One region of the Neobacillus sp. S1115 genome, then DNA from elsewhere that is predicted to be linked to it. Evidence: riboswitches for the same ligand, from Rfam matches in the RefSeq annotation. Region 1 holds a riboswitch; each other region holds the start of a gene.
The links. Region 1 has a riboswitch for cobalamin ahead of ACZ5B7_RS12175 (prenyltransferase/squalene oxidase repeat-containing protein). Riboswitches for the same ligand answer to the same signal wherever they lie in the genome.
Positions count from the first base shown of each region.

Region 2: it holds a riboswitch for cobalamin, as region 1 does, so the genes downstream of both, ACZ5B7_RS16590 (ABC transporter substrate-binding protein) here and ACZ5B7_RS12175 (prenyltransferase/squalene oxidase repeat-containing protein) in region 1, are expected to answer to the same signal.
Region 3: it holds a riboswitch for cobalamin, as region 1 does, so the genes downstream of both, ACZ5B7_RS19705 (ribonucleoside-diphosphate reductase subunit alpha) here and ACZ5B7_RS12175 (prenyltransferase/squalene oxidase repeat-containing protein) in region 1, are expected to answer to the same signal.

Region 1 covers NZ_AP038275.1:2,505,969-2,510,500, reverse strand. Annotated here, with positions in the region: gene ACZ5B7_RS12180 (DUF4430 domain-containing protein) at 1-486, opposite strand, end outside; gene ACZ5B7_RS12175 (prenyltransferase/squalene oxidase repeat-containing protein) at 489-1,784, opposite strand; cobalamin riboswitch at 1,925-2,117, opposite strand; gene ribH (6,7-dimethyl-8-ribityllumazine synthase) at 2,256-2,723, opposite strand; gene ACZ5B7_RS12165 (bifunctional 3,4-dihydroxy-2-butanone-4-phosphate synthase/GTP cyclohydrolase II) at 2,742-3,935, opposite strand; gene ribE (riboflavin synthase) at 3,973-4,532, opposite strand, start outside.
Region 2 covers NZ_AP038275.1:3,425,604-3,430,135, forward strand. Annotated here, with positions in the region: gene ACZ5B7_RS16585 (FecCD family ABC transporter permease) at 1-1,019, opposite strand, end outside; gene ACZ5B7_RS16590 (ABC transporter substrate-binding protein) at 1,016-1,996, opposite strand; cobalamin riboswitch at 2,165-2,354, opposite strand; gene ACZ5B7_RS16595 (hydantoinase B/oxoprolinase family protein) at 2,603-4,532, opposite strand, start outside.
Region 3 covers NZ_AP038275.1:4,073,897-4,078,428, reverse strand. Annotated here, with positions in the region: gene ACZ5B7_RS19725 (LLM class flavin-dependent oxidoreductase) at 1-712, shown strand, start outside; gene ACZ5B7_RS19720 (cysteine hydrolase family protein) at 840-1,373, shown strand; gene ACZ5B7_RS19715 (hypothetical protein) at 1,511-1,954, shown strand; gene ACZ5B7_RS19710 (OsmC family protein) at 2,087-2,536, shown strand; cobalamin riboswitch at 2,623-2,823, shown strand; gene ACZ5B7_RS19705 (ribonucleoside-diphosphate reductase subunit alpha) at 2,961-4,532, shown strand, end outside.

The DNA.
Region 1 (4,532 bases):
ACCAGTAGTTTCCAGCTTTATGCCGGCCTCCTGACAGACTTGTTTTAAAACATCAGCTGCTTTCGTTTGATCGTTTATTTCAACTGACCGCGGTGCAATTAAATAGCCATCAGGCGTCTTTACTGAAACAGTTACTGTGTCTTGCTTTTTTTCTTCGACCTGTGCAGATACTGGTGCCGTACTGCCCGCTGGCTGCTGCGTTACCGTTGAAGTTTGTTTTACAGGCTGAGTAGTAATTACTTTTACGGTTGAATTCTTTCCAGCGGTATCAGATGACGTTGCTTCCGCATTGGAAACAATCCCTTCCACATTCTTTACAGTTTCCGCAGCAGTTTGCTGATCCTGCTGAACTTGTTTAACCTGAGGGGTGGTTGTTGTCGTTGTAATCGTTTTGCCCGGAGTATAGCCATATAAAGCATAGCCAATCCCGCCGATAACCAAAAGCCATGATGCAATATCACCGATGATTTTCTGCCAGCCTTTCATGGTTACACCCCCAAGAACTTTCTTCTAAGAATTAAGGCCAGTGCCCCAATAAATGCGGTAGTGCCTCCTACCTTAAGGTTATTGGAATTGATGGTACCACTTTCTTTTTCAACTTTTACCTCAACTTTGGGTTCACCAGCTGCTGTTTGAACCGCAGCAGGCTGCTGGACGACTATCACTTGCGGCTGTGAAGATGTATTTCCTGCAGCTCCAGCTGTGCCAGCATTATTGTTTGTAATGATTTCTCTAATTACCTCTTTCGTGGACTCTGAGACAGGCAATTTTGAAACGTCTGTTGTCGGCGTAACAGTCACATAATTATTGTTGTTTACTACTGTCGGTGTTGGAGCAGGTGTAGATGGCTGGGCTGGTACAGGCTCCTCTTTAGCTTGGTATGGAAAGCTAAAGAGCTGGTCACCGCTTTTAAACTTATCGTATGCCACTAAAGCTTGGAAAACCTGCTCTGTTGCAAAACTATTCTCTGCCGTTTCGGATTTCATCCATTTATAGCCGCCATTTCCTATTTCATAGGTAAATAGGTGGTTGACAGGATTTTTCCCATCCTTAGTGAATTCAGTCGAAGTCGGATCTACCCCAATAGAGGAAAGTCCAATTACCACCTGGGCAGTTGAAGATGAGTTTTCCCCCCAATTATCAAAACCGCCATTAGCCGTTTCAACCGCTTTTAAATAAGTGACGGCACTATTGATGTCTGCTTTGACAACACCATCTGACTTATGCTTGCCTAAAGCAGTCAGCACCATTCCAGTTGTATCCGGATCTGCTTGTTCACTTGTTGATCCAGCCCAGTTCCAGCCACCGGCAGTTGAATCCATAGTTGTAATCTTGTCGATAAGTTTATCCTTTGTCCATAAAGCATCAGATGGGATAGTATAATCTGCACTATCTAATGCAATTAATGCATATACATAGGCAGTAAATGCGTTCAGGGATGTATCACTATAAGCCTTTTTTATTAAGTCTTGCCCCTCAAAATTAGCAGGATCTGCCCCTAATGCACGAACAGCCAAGATAGTTTTATGAAGCTCCGTTCCTTTTAAATCAGTTCCATTTACCCTGCTTTTCAGCTTCATTAAATAGTCTTGCTTGTTCGCTGCCGTCAATTTCCCTGCTTTTGAAAGCGTAATAGCCAGCCAATCTGAATTTAGCTCTCCAGCCTGAACATGTTCGGCAGTAGAGGCAATCTCGGTGCTGACATCCTCAGCTGCATAAGCATTGTAAGGTACCGCCAGCGCCAGTACACCAGCAATAACCATCAATTTTGTTGTTTTTCTCATTTTTTTTTCTCTCTCCCTTTCTATCTTTAGCCCCAAAATTGGCATAAAAAAATCCTCCTATCAGTTAGGAGGAGGTGTTATGTATGCTAAGTAACAAACGAGTGACGTTTCCTGCTTAACACTCTCCTATCCACGTAGGCATTTGTGTTTAAAAACAGGCAGGTTTCCTGGCTCATGGTCATTGCTTCCTACGTCTTCCCATCTATTAAGACAGTGACATCGTATAGGTTGCTCCCATTTACAGTGGCGGGACCGCGTTGGCTTTTAACCAACTTCCCTATTAAGCTAAGAGTCTTGTTTTTAGACTATAGCACCTATTTTTTAAAGATTATTTTTTATGCTGTTATTATTATAGTAAAAGTTTGGCTCATTTGTACATGTTTTTGTTTTTGCTTACATCTTTATAAATGAATTTATTGAATTAAACAAGCAGGGAGCAACCCTAAAAAAAGGTGCTCCCTAGGCTTTCAATTATTCAAAATTTCTTGTTAGGTTGGCCATTTCGATGGCGCCAGAAGCAGCATCCCAGCCTTTGTTGCCTGCTTTTGTACCAGCCCGCTCGATTGCCTGCTCGATTGAATCTGTGGTTAATACCCCAAAAATAACCGGAATGCCAGTGTCAAGCGTGATGCGGGATACTCCTTTTGCCACTTCATTACACACGAAATCAAAATGTGGTGTAGAACCGCGGATAACTGTACCAAGTGTGATAACTGCATCATATTTTTTGCTGTCAGCCATTTTTTTAGCGATTAATGGAATTTCAAATGCACCAGGGACCCACGCGACATCCACATCAGCATCATTCACTCCATGGCGCTTTAAAGCATCCTGTGCACCAGATAATAACTTGCTTGTAATAAATTCATTAAAACGTCCTACTACGATTCCGACTTTCAGTCCTGTACCAACTAAATTTCCTTCAAAAATATGTCCCATTTCTATTCCTCCGTATTTTTAATAATGAAGCAGATGGCCTAATTTATCATGTTTGGTTTTTAAATAGCTTTCGTTTTCGGGTCTCATTTCCATTTGCAGCGGTACCCGCTCGACGACTTCCAGGTCGTAGCCCTTTAGGCCCTTAATTTTACGCGGATTATTCGTTAATAACATCATTTTTCTGATGCCAAGATCTCTTAAAATTTGTGCACCAATTCCATAATCCCTTAAATCAGGCTTAAATCCAAGTTTTTCATTTGCCTCTACCGTATCATAGCCTTGTTCCTGAAGCTGATAGGCCTTCATTTTGTTAAGCAGGCCAATGCCTCTGCCTTCCTGGCGCATATACAACAGCACACCATTTCCGGCTTGTTCAATCTGCATCAGGGCGGCGTGGAGCTGCGGACCGCAGTCACAGCGGTAAGATCCAAAAACATCACCCGTTAAGCATTCCGAATGAACCCTGACCAGAATAGGTTTCTCCGGGTCAATATCACCTTTAATGAGAGCAACATGCTCTTTGTCGTCTACCATATTTGAATACCCGATTGCTTTAAAATCGCCATATTCAGTCGGCAACTTGATCTCCACTTCCCGCTTTACCAATTTATCCTTTTGATTTCGGTATTCAATCAGATCTTTGATCGTAATCATTTTCAGGCCCAGCTTATCGGCGATTTTTCTTAGCTGCGGTACCCGGGCCATCGTCCCGTCTTCATTCATGATTTCACAAATAACGCCAGCAGGCATGGCTCCAGATAGGTTTGCAAGATCTACTGCTGCTTCTGTGTGACCTGTTCTTCTAAGGACGCCGCCTTTTTTAGCGATAAGCGGAAAAACATGGCCAGGACGTTTAAAATCGGCAGCTTTTGACTGAGGATCAATCAAATTCATGATTGTCGCAGACCGTTCAAAGGCCGAAATACCTGTTGTAGAATTTTTATGATCAATGCTGACTGTAAAAGCAGTCCCATGCGGGTCGGTATTGTTCGCTACCATCGGCATTAAATCCAGTTTTTTTGCTAATTCTTCCTCAATCGGAACACAGACAAGGCCTCTCCCATGCGTTACCATCAAATTGATAACCTCAGGAGTTGTTTTTTCGGCAAGCGCTATGAAATCTCCTTCATTTTCCCTGTCCTCATCGTCGCAAACAATGATAACCTTCCCTTGTTTCAATTCTTCGATTGCTTCTTCAATCCTGTCAAACATACCGTATCACTCCTTTGTTCAGTTTTTTCATGCTATTTTATAAAAATCCATTCGCTTCTAAAAATTGGGCCGTAATACCTGATTGGCCTTTAGGCTTCTGATTGTTCGAAAAATTATTCATAAAATGAGCGACATACTTGCCAATCATATCGCATTCCAAATTTACAATCTCACCCGGTCCTTTGTTACCGACCACAGTTTCCGACATCGTATGGGGAATTAACGATAAGGTAAACGAGTTTTCGGTTACTCCAAATACCGTTAAGCTTGTCCCATCTACTGTTATGGAGCCTTTATAAATGATGTATTTCAATATTTCCGGCTCGGTCTCAATTTCATAATAGACAGCATTTTCAAGCGCATTTTTGCCTTTAATAACCCCGGTGCCATCGATATGCCCTGAAACAATATGACCGCCAAACCTTCCACCGGCCGCCATTGCTCTCTCAAGATTTACTTTTGAGCCGCGCTTTAACGAATTTAAACTAGAGGCTTTAACCGTTTCCGGCATGACGTCGACCGTAAAGCGGGTTCCCGTAAAGGAGGTAACAGTTAAGCAAACCCCATTGACAGCAATACTGTCTCCAAGATGAACAT
Region 2 (4,532 bases), 920 kb from region 1:
TTGCTTCTACGAAGTAAGTACGCAAAGAATGGAGCGCCAAGAAATGCGGTCACAACCCCGAGCGGAATCTCCGTTGGGCTAAGTAATGTACGGGCAAACGTATCTGCCCAAAGGACATATATTGCACCGAAAATCACCGACAACGGCAGTAATAATCGGTAATCCGGCCCAACGATAAGACGCACTAAGTGTGGAACGACAAGTCCGACAAAACCAATCGTTCCTACGATTGACACTGCAGCAGAAGTGATTAAGGTGGAAACGACCAACACAACGAGCCGTGTCCGTTTAATGTTGACACCCAAATGTGCTGCCTGCCGCTCTCCTAATGCAAATAAATTTAATGTACGTCCATATGACATCAACACCACTATCCCAATTGCTAAATAAGGCATGAGTACAAAGGTAAATGACCAACCTCTTAAGGCTAAACTCCCCATCAGCCAAAAGACGATTTCATTCACCACTTGATCGGACAGTGACACCATAAAGGAAACAAGTGACCCAAGAAAAGCAGAAACGACAACCCCAGATAAAATGATGGTTTCTAGTTTAAACTTTCCATGTACATTTGCTAAACGGAGGACAACAAGCAAACTAATCAGCCCTGTCACAAATGCAACCAATGGTATCGTCCAAATACCAAATAAACTAGTATGAAAACCGAATAAAATGATGAAAGCAGCACCTACCGCCGACCCAGATGCTACCCCTAATGTATAGGGATCAGCTAACGGGTTGCGTAACACCCCTTGAAAGCCAGCACCAGCAAGTGATAAGCACGCTCCAACAAGAATGGCAAGAAAAACCCGTGGCAATCGAACTTTTAAGATGATTTGCTCAGCTGATTCAGGCCAGTTGGAATCTATGAGACTATGTAAAAAAGGCAGCTGGTGTAAGAGAATTCCCCAAACTTGCGAAAGCGGCAAATTAGCAGAACCAAGCGATAAACTAATAACCCCTGAGAAAAGAAGGAGAACGAAACCCGCTCCCCCCCATATCGCTAATCTTCTTTTCATTTCTTAAACGATTCCGGATAAATGGCTTCGGCAATTTGCTTCAGTGCATCTGTTATTCTTGGTCCGGGTCTGGACATAATATTTCCTTCGATCCCCGTAAGGCGACCTTCTTGAATGGCTGTAATCTTATCCCAGCCGCTTCTAGATTTAATTAATTCCTCTAACGGTTTGCCAGACTTATCATCAACAACATTTGCGGAATACAGAATGACATCCGGGTTATCCTGAATGATCTTCTCTTCGTTAATTGCATTCCAGCCTTTCATATCTGAGGCAATGTTAACACCGCCAGCCATCGTAATCAGCTCATCCATAAATTCACCCTTGCCAACCGTCCAGCCTGGAGAAAATTCAATATAGACTTTTTTCTTATCTTCTTCCTTAATTTTTGCAGCAGCTTCTGTTACTGTGCGAATATCATCCTTCATTTGTGCCACGAGTTCTTCTGCTTTTTCTTGAGTATCTGTAATGATACCAATTTGGATAATATTATTTAAAATATCCTCCAGCTTTTTCGGCTCAGTTTTATATAACTTAAGGTCTAAACCACGAAATTTCTCAGCAATATCATTTTTCATTGAGATGCCACCGATTACTAAATCCGGATTAGCCGCCATAATGGCTTCCTCATTTGGCTTTGTCACCCCGCCTACTTTTGGCTTTGTCGTTGCTTCTTTAGGGTAATCATCAAAATCAGATACACCGTAAATTTTATCGCCCAGGCCTAGAGCGAAAAGAATTTCTGTCTCCGAAGGAGAGGTGGAAACAATGCGTTCCGGCGCCTTATCAAAAGTTATTTCAGTACCCGTTGCATCCTTCACTGTAAGCGGATAAACGGTTGCTTTGTCTGTTACCTCCTTCGTTGCTGTTTCGGATTTTCGGTTTTTATCTGCACCTGAAGATTCTTTTGTTGTCCCACATGCGCTGATCGTCACCATCATTAATACAGTCAAAATTAATGCCAAAAACTTTCTCATTACTCAATTCTCTTCCCTTCGTTAATAGTTCGAGATGAGCTTGATATCTTGAAGTCTTTCCCATAACAACGAAAAAGCCCTGCTTCCATTCGGAAACAGGGCGCGCGAAAATCAGAAAAAATAAACATATTTATACTGATTATGCCGATCCTTTTCCGCGAAGGATTTCGTTGGCAAGCTTAATAGGCAGGTTTCCTGGCTTACGGGTAACATGACTTCCTCTCCTTCCCATTCCTTAACTGGAACAGTGGTACTGCGAGGTTATCCCCGAATAACAGTGGCGGGACCGCGCCGGATTCACACCGGCTTCCCTTTTAACCTTATCCAATGATAAGGCACCTACTAGCTATGTCAGATTCAATTGGTCAAGCAAATTACTCAACTAGTATTATAGCAAATACTTCATGATTAGCAAATATTTGGTTTAGGGATAAAGGAAAAGACCATGCTTACTAATTAAGAAAGGGGGGCATATTTACTTCCTTCTATCATCGATTTAGGAAAAGATATTCCTCATTAAATTAACATAATATAATTATTGATTTAGGAAATAACGACAAACTGAGTCCAGTAAGCTGAACTCAGTTTGTCGTGTCTATCTAATGATTAGTTTGTGAGGACATAATCGTTAAATTCTTTAACATCTTCCGTTAACACGTCTGATTGCAGCAAGGTGCCGCAGGAAGGACAAATTGCTTCGTGTAGTTCAGCCTTCCCAGATTCCCTGGGCTGGACATAAATCCCCAGTTCAGACATTGTTTCCACTAAATCAGCTTTTCGCTGTACGGCTCCTTCCTTCCAGTTCATATTGCTTTCGGACAGTTCATGATCGCAGAAGTTACAAGAAACTAATTTTTTGCCTGCTTTATTGACAAATTTTAACGGAACCTTTAATTTCTCCTGTTCAGAGACCTCAACTTCAGGATTTCGGCCGATCCGGTCACGACGAATGGAGCGGCGTTTTTCATGGCTTGCCTCTAAGTCAACTCTTCGTTCAGATGCATTCCAGATTACTCCATACGCTTTTTCAGCCAGATCAGGGGTAATATATCCATCCTGTAAATCTTTTTCCACCTTTTCAATCGGACGCAATAACGGATCTCCGATTCCGGCCCCACCGCCTGTCACTTGCTTAAACACTGCCTTTGGACCAAGAGGCATTCCGGCAATATGGTTGGGAAGGGTCGTATAATTGGTAAGCTCATTAGGAATTGGCAGACGTCCATGTTCGGCAATGAACTGGTTGATATCAAATTCATCAATCTTATTAAAGGAACTCGTTCCACCCGGGTATCCGCCCAGAGTGCCATGTGCAGGCATTTCGGCACAGGCGTTTTCAATGGTACCGAGTAATCCTTGATTGTTGTACGGCATCCAGGCATAATCCATTCCCTGACCGCCGCGATGATATCCGGGACCTCCGGAATTCACGTTAATTTTTCGGTAAAAATAAAACATCGGGTACAGCCCTTCATTTGTTTCCACATCAGGAATTCCATTATTCTGCTGCATTTCAAATGCGCCAATATCCAGTCCATCGCAGGTAGCCTGGGCACCCACACCGCCAGAACCGCAATCAAATGCAGGAAACGCTGTATACTGGCCATATTGATCCAACCCGACCCAAGAATTCCCCGGCCAATTGTTGTGACCAATCGCAGCAACCCGGTTCCTCAGCCAAGGATTTTCGCTGAGCTGCAACGCTTTAAAAATTCCCTCGTAAAAAGCTTTACCCGCTTTTCCTGTTGTTTCCATGTGCCCGCACGAAACAGGAGCCGGGATCACAGGGTTTACAATCGTTCCAGGCGGTCCGAGTTCAATTGTGAGCGGTCGCAACATTCCTGCATTGACCGGAATATCACAGCCAATGGTCATCGCAATGACGCCATACAAACCTCCATAAATAGCACCTGGTCCCGCATTGATAAACCCATCTGCCTGTGGGGAGGATCCACTTAAATCAACATGGAGGTGATCTTCTTCCACTGTTAATTTACATTCCACCGGATAGAGATTATCCGCTCCATGGCCATCGTACTCCACCCATTCTTTTGTGTGATAAACTCCATTTGGAATATCCCGGATGCGTTTGCGAATCGTTTGTTCGGCTAAATCCTTGTTAATTTCACAATACCGCTTGTAATCCTCTAAACCGTATTTATCGATCAGCGCATTAACCCTTCGTTCGGCGGTAATATTGGCGGCGATTAAACTTTTCACATCATTAATGACAGGGATTGGAAGGCGAACATTGTTCATCAGGATCCTTTGGATATCCCGATTCATTCTTCCTCTTTCCATAATCCGAACAGCAGGGAAGCTGATCGCTTCACTATATACATCATAAGCTGCAGGCGCCCAGCCACCTGGCGACATTCCGCCAACATCGAGAACGTGAGCGTTAGAAAATGACCATCCGACCAATTCATCCTGATAAAAAATCGGTGAGATAATCCCAACATCCCCTTGGTGAATAGCCCCGGCGGAATAAACATCATTACAAATAAAGGCGTCCCCCGGATGAATATCCTCGAGC
Region 3 (4,532 bases), 1.6 Mb from region 1:
GATGGCAACCATTTATCCGGGGCGGGTTGAACTTGGTCTCGGCCGCGCGCCTGGAACAGACATGATGACAGCAAATGCACTAAGACGTTCGAAAAACGATTCTGTCTTTACGTTTCCTGAAGATGTTAAAGCGTTGCAAACGTATTTTGGACCTGAAGACCAGCAAGGTTATGTGCGGGCATATCCTGGGGCAGGAACGAATGTCCCTATTTATATTCTTGGTTCCTCGACAGATTCTGCTTACTTAGCGGCAAGTCTGGGACTTCCATATGTTTTTGCCTCCCATTTTGCGCCAAGATACATGGAGGATGCGATTTCGATTTATCGCAGCCGGTTCCAGCCGTCTGAGTATTTGGATCAGCCATACATGATGGTTTGTTTAAACGTGGTTGCTGCAGCAACAGACGAGGAAGCAAGTTTCTTATCAACTACGATGCGGCAATTTTCCCTAAATGTTGTTCGCGGTTCCCGCATGCCATTGCAGCCGCCGGTTGAAAATATGGAACAAATTTGGACTCCAATGGAGAAGGAAATGGTGATGTCCATGTCCAGAATGACGATGTTGGGAAGTAAAGAGACCGTCCGGGAGCAGTTGTCAGCATTTCAGGAAAAATATAATGTGGATGAACTTATGGCTGTTACCTATATTTATGATGTTGAAAAACAAAAACGGTCGTATGAGATATTAAAGGAAATTGTGGACGGGAAATAGGTAAAAAGTGCAAATATCTTGCGGGATATTTGCGCTTTTTTATTATCTTATTTGTACGGATTTTATGGAAAAAAGATGTAAAATTAGTGGGGGCAATTAAAAAATTCGCTGAAAGGGGAATGGATTAATGGGAGAAGGAAAATCATCATTACTGGTTATAGACGTTCAGTTAGGTCCGCTTTGGGGGACTTATAAAAAGGATGAAACGTTTTCCGTGATACAAAAGATGATTGCTAAAGCGGAAAGAGAAAATGTCCCTGTTTTTTACATTCAGTTTGAAGGTCCGGAGGGTGATTTGCTGGCAAGGGGAACACAGTTTTGGAAGTTTGCTCCGGGGATTACTCCCCGCGAGCAGGATGTTGTGATCCACAAACGGGCGGCGGATTCTTTTTATCAAACGGATTTACAAGAGGAGTTGCAAAATCGCGGTGTGACCAACCTTGTTGTAGTCGGTGTGAGAACAGAATTCTGCATTGATACGACGTGCCGTTCAGCCTTGTCACAAGGTTTTGATGTTACATTAATTGAGGACGGTCATACCACTGTTGACGCAGTTTTTTCTGCCGAGCAGGTAATAAATCATCATAATCATACCCTGAGAGGAGTGAAGACTCCTGAACACAAGATTGCCGTTGTGAAGTCGGATGAGGTTATCTTTTAAATTAAGAACTTTTTGCGTCGTATGTCTAGCTAATATTCCGATTTTTCAAATATAAGTGTAAAATAAAAGTAGGAAAAATACTCCATTTTGATTCGCCATACGATTTTTCCAAATCAAAACGAAAGAAGATGGAGAAAATGGACAAAACGAAGTTTTTATCGAACATGGCCGGAACAGTGTTGACATTGGTCGGGATTGCGGCAATTACGGTTGGACTGGGGCTGATTGTGGCGCCCGATGGAGATGGTTTCAAGCTATCAGTTGAGCTCTTGAAAAATACTCCGTTCAGGGACTATCTCATTCCCGGTATCGTTTTGTTGACAGTGATTGGAGTAGGAAGTTTATTGGCGGCAATTCTAGCATTTAAGCTTCATCGGTTCGCAGGAGCAGCGACCTTGCTGCTTGGCTTGGCACTCGTCCTGTTTATTGTGGCCCAAGTCTATTGGATTGGTACAGGAAGCGGTTTATTGCCGATTTTAATGATTGTTGGGATTGTGGAGATGGGCTTAGGAGTTTTGATCATGGCAGTGGATTCCAATCATCAAATGTTCCACCGCCATCATAATCACCATGCACATTAAAGGGAAGAATGGAGGAATTTTACATTGAAAATGTAAGATTCCTTTTTGTCATTTTTTGCAGGGTTTTAGGAATTTTTGTTGAAAGGTTAAAAAGGATGGTTTCATAAAAAATGTTAAAGGGGTATTTGCAAAATGGAAAGTTTTCACTTTAAAGTAAATGGCAGCTGGCAGGGAGATCGGAATGGGAAGGGGCATATTCAAGGAGGCGGGCTTGATATTACTGTCTCCGCACCGGCGGATATGGAGGGTCCAGGAATCGGGTCAAATCCGGAGGAGCTGCTTATTTCTTCTTCCAATAATTGTTATATGATTACACTAGGGGCGATGCTGGGGAATCGTAAAATTGAGCTAGAAAAACTCGAGGTTGTTTCTGAGGGTGTAGTTGACAGGGAGGATGGCAAATTGAAGTTTAAACAAATTATCCATCGTCCAGTTTTTTATATTAATAGTGACTCGGGGATCTCTCCAGAAAAATTGCTAGAGATTGCAGTCCGAGCAGAAAAAGCTTGCTTTATTTCTCAGACATTACGGCCAAGTATCGATATTTCAGTAGAGCCAAATGTTGTCGTTGATGGAAAATAATACTTGACCAAAAAATGAGCTTGTACTAATATTTATATTAGTTTTTCTATATATTGTTTTGTTTACAAAACTAAAAACTATATATTGTGTTAGCCTTAAAGAGAGACGCCGAATACGGCTTAATAGGGAATCCGGTGTGATGCCGGAACTGCCCCCGCAACTGTAAATGCTGACGAAATGAGCAAACCACTGTATAAGAATGCTTATGAAAATAGGTGCTTATATGGGAAGGGCTTAGAGTAGAGGGATGCATAAGTCAGGAGACCTGTCTTTCTTAAGATGTTTCAACTTCTTCGGGGATTGAGAAGAGGAAACGACGGCGACAGAAAAGAAGGCATGGTTTCCTTTTTCTTTTTTTGTTGTTTGCTCGTTTCATCCGCTCGGATCCCCCCGAAGCGGATTTTTTATTTATAGGGGGAAAACCATGACCACACAGGAAAAATCAGATTTATACGAAGTATTAGAATCGATTAAGGAAGTTTCGATGAAATACAAGCTGGATACAACGGGGCTGGAAAAACAAATTATGGAGCTAGATATGTCAAAAGAGGAGGCAAATCAGCAGGGATTATTATATGCAGTTAACAAAATTGCAATGGACCAGCCGGATTGGACTTTTGTTGCGGCCCGCTTATATCTGTATGAACTCTATATTAATGCAGCGGAGAATAGAGGCTATGATTCTTCACTAAAATATGGGGATCTACACGGCTTAATTATACATTTAAGTAGTATTGGGATTTATTCTAGTGACCTATTAAATTTATATACGAAAGAGGAAATAGAGGAATTAGCGAAAGAGATTAATCCTGACCGGGATGAGTTATTTAATTACATAGGGTTATTCCTATTGGCAGACCGTTATCTTGCCCGGGACCATAATCGAAACATTTTCGAACTACCGCAGGAACGTTTCATGATCATTGCCATGACAATCATGAAATACGAGAAAAAGGGCGTGAGGATAAAACTGGTAAAAGAAGCTTACTGGGCATTGAGTAATTTATATATGACTGTTGCCACCCCCACCTTGGCGAATGCCGGAAAAAGCTTTGGTCAGCTGTCCTCCTGCTTCATTGATACGGTGGACGATTCCCTTGATGGCATCTATTTAAATAACTGGGACATTGCCCGGTTAAGCAAAGATGGCGGCGGGATTGGGATTTACTTTGGGAAGGTGAGGGCATTAGGCTCAGACATTAAAAAGTTCAAGGGTAATTCCTCCGGTGTCGTACCATGGGTTAAATTGGTCAACGATACCGCCGTCAGTGTTGATCAATTAGGCCAGCGCCAGGGGGCAATTGCTGTTTACTTGGATTTGTTTCACAAGGATCTAATGAACGGGTTCCTGGATTTGAAAACGAACAATGGGGACGAACGCCGGAAAGCACATGATATTTTTACAGGTGTCTGCGTGCCGGATCTTTTTATGGAAAAACTGCAGGAGACTGATGGCACTGGCAGAAGCATCGGCGAGTGGCATACCTTTTGTCCTCATCAAGTGAAGCAGGTGATGGGCTGGAAAGATGCCGATGGAAATCCCCTAGGGATAGAGGATTTTTACGATGAAATTGACCGGAAATATTTTACGGAGAAATATGAAGAAGCTGTTAACCATCCGTTACTGCCGCGAAAAACGTATAGGGCTATGGATATAATGGCGCGAATCATGATGGTGCAATTGGAAACGGGGACCCCGTATATGTTTTACCGGGATGAGGTCAACCGGCAAAATCCCAATAAACATTTATTAGGAAAGGGCCGCACCTCGATTTTCTGCAGCAACCTTTGTACGGAAATCACGCAAAATATGTCGGCGACGAAAATTGTTAACGAATACCAGGATCAGGAAGGAAATATAGTAATTGTTCGAAAACCTGGTGATTTCGTGGTATGTAATCTATCGTCTATTAATCTTGCCAAAGCAGTCCCGGCTAAGGTAATGGAGCGTTTGGTCCGTATCCAGGTCAGAATGCTGGATAATGTCATTGATTTA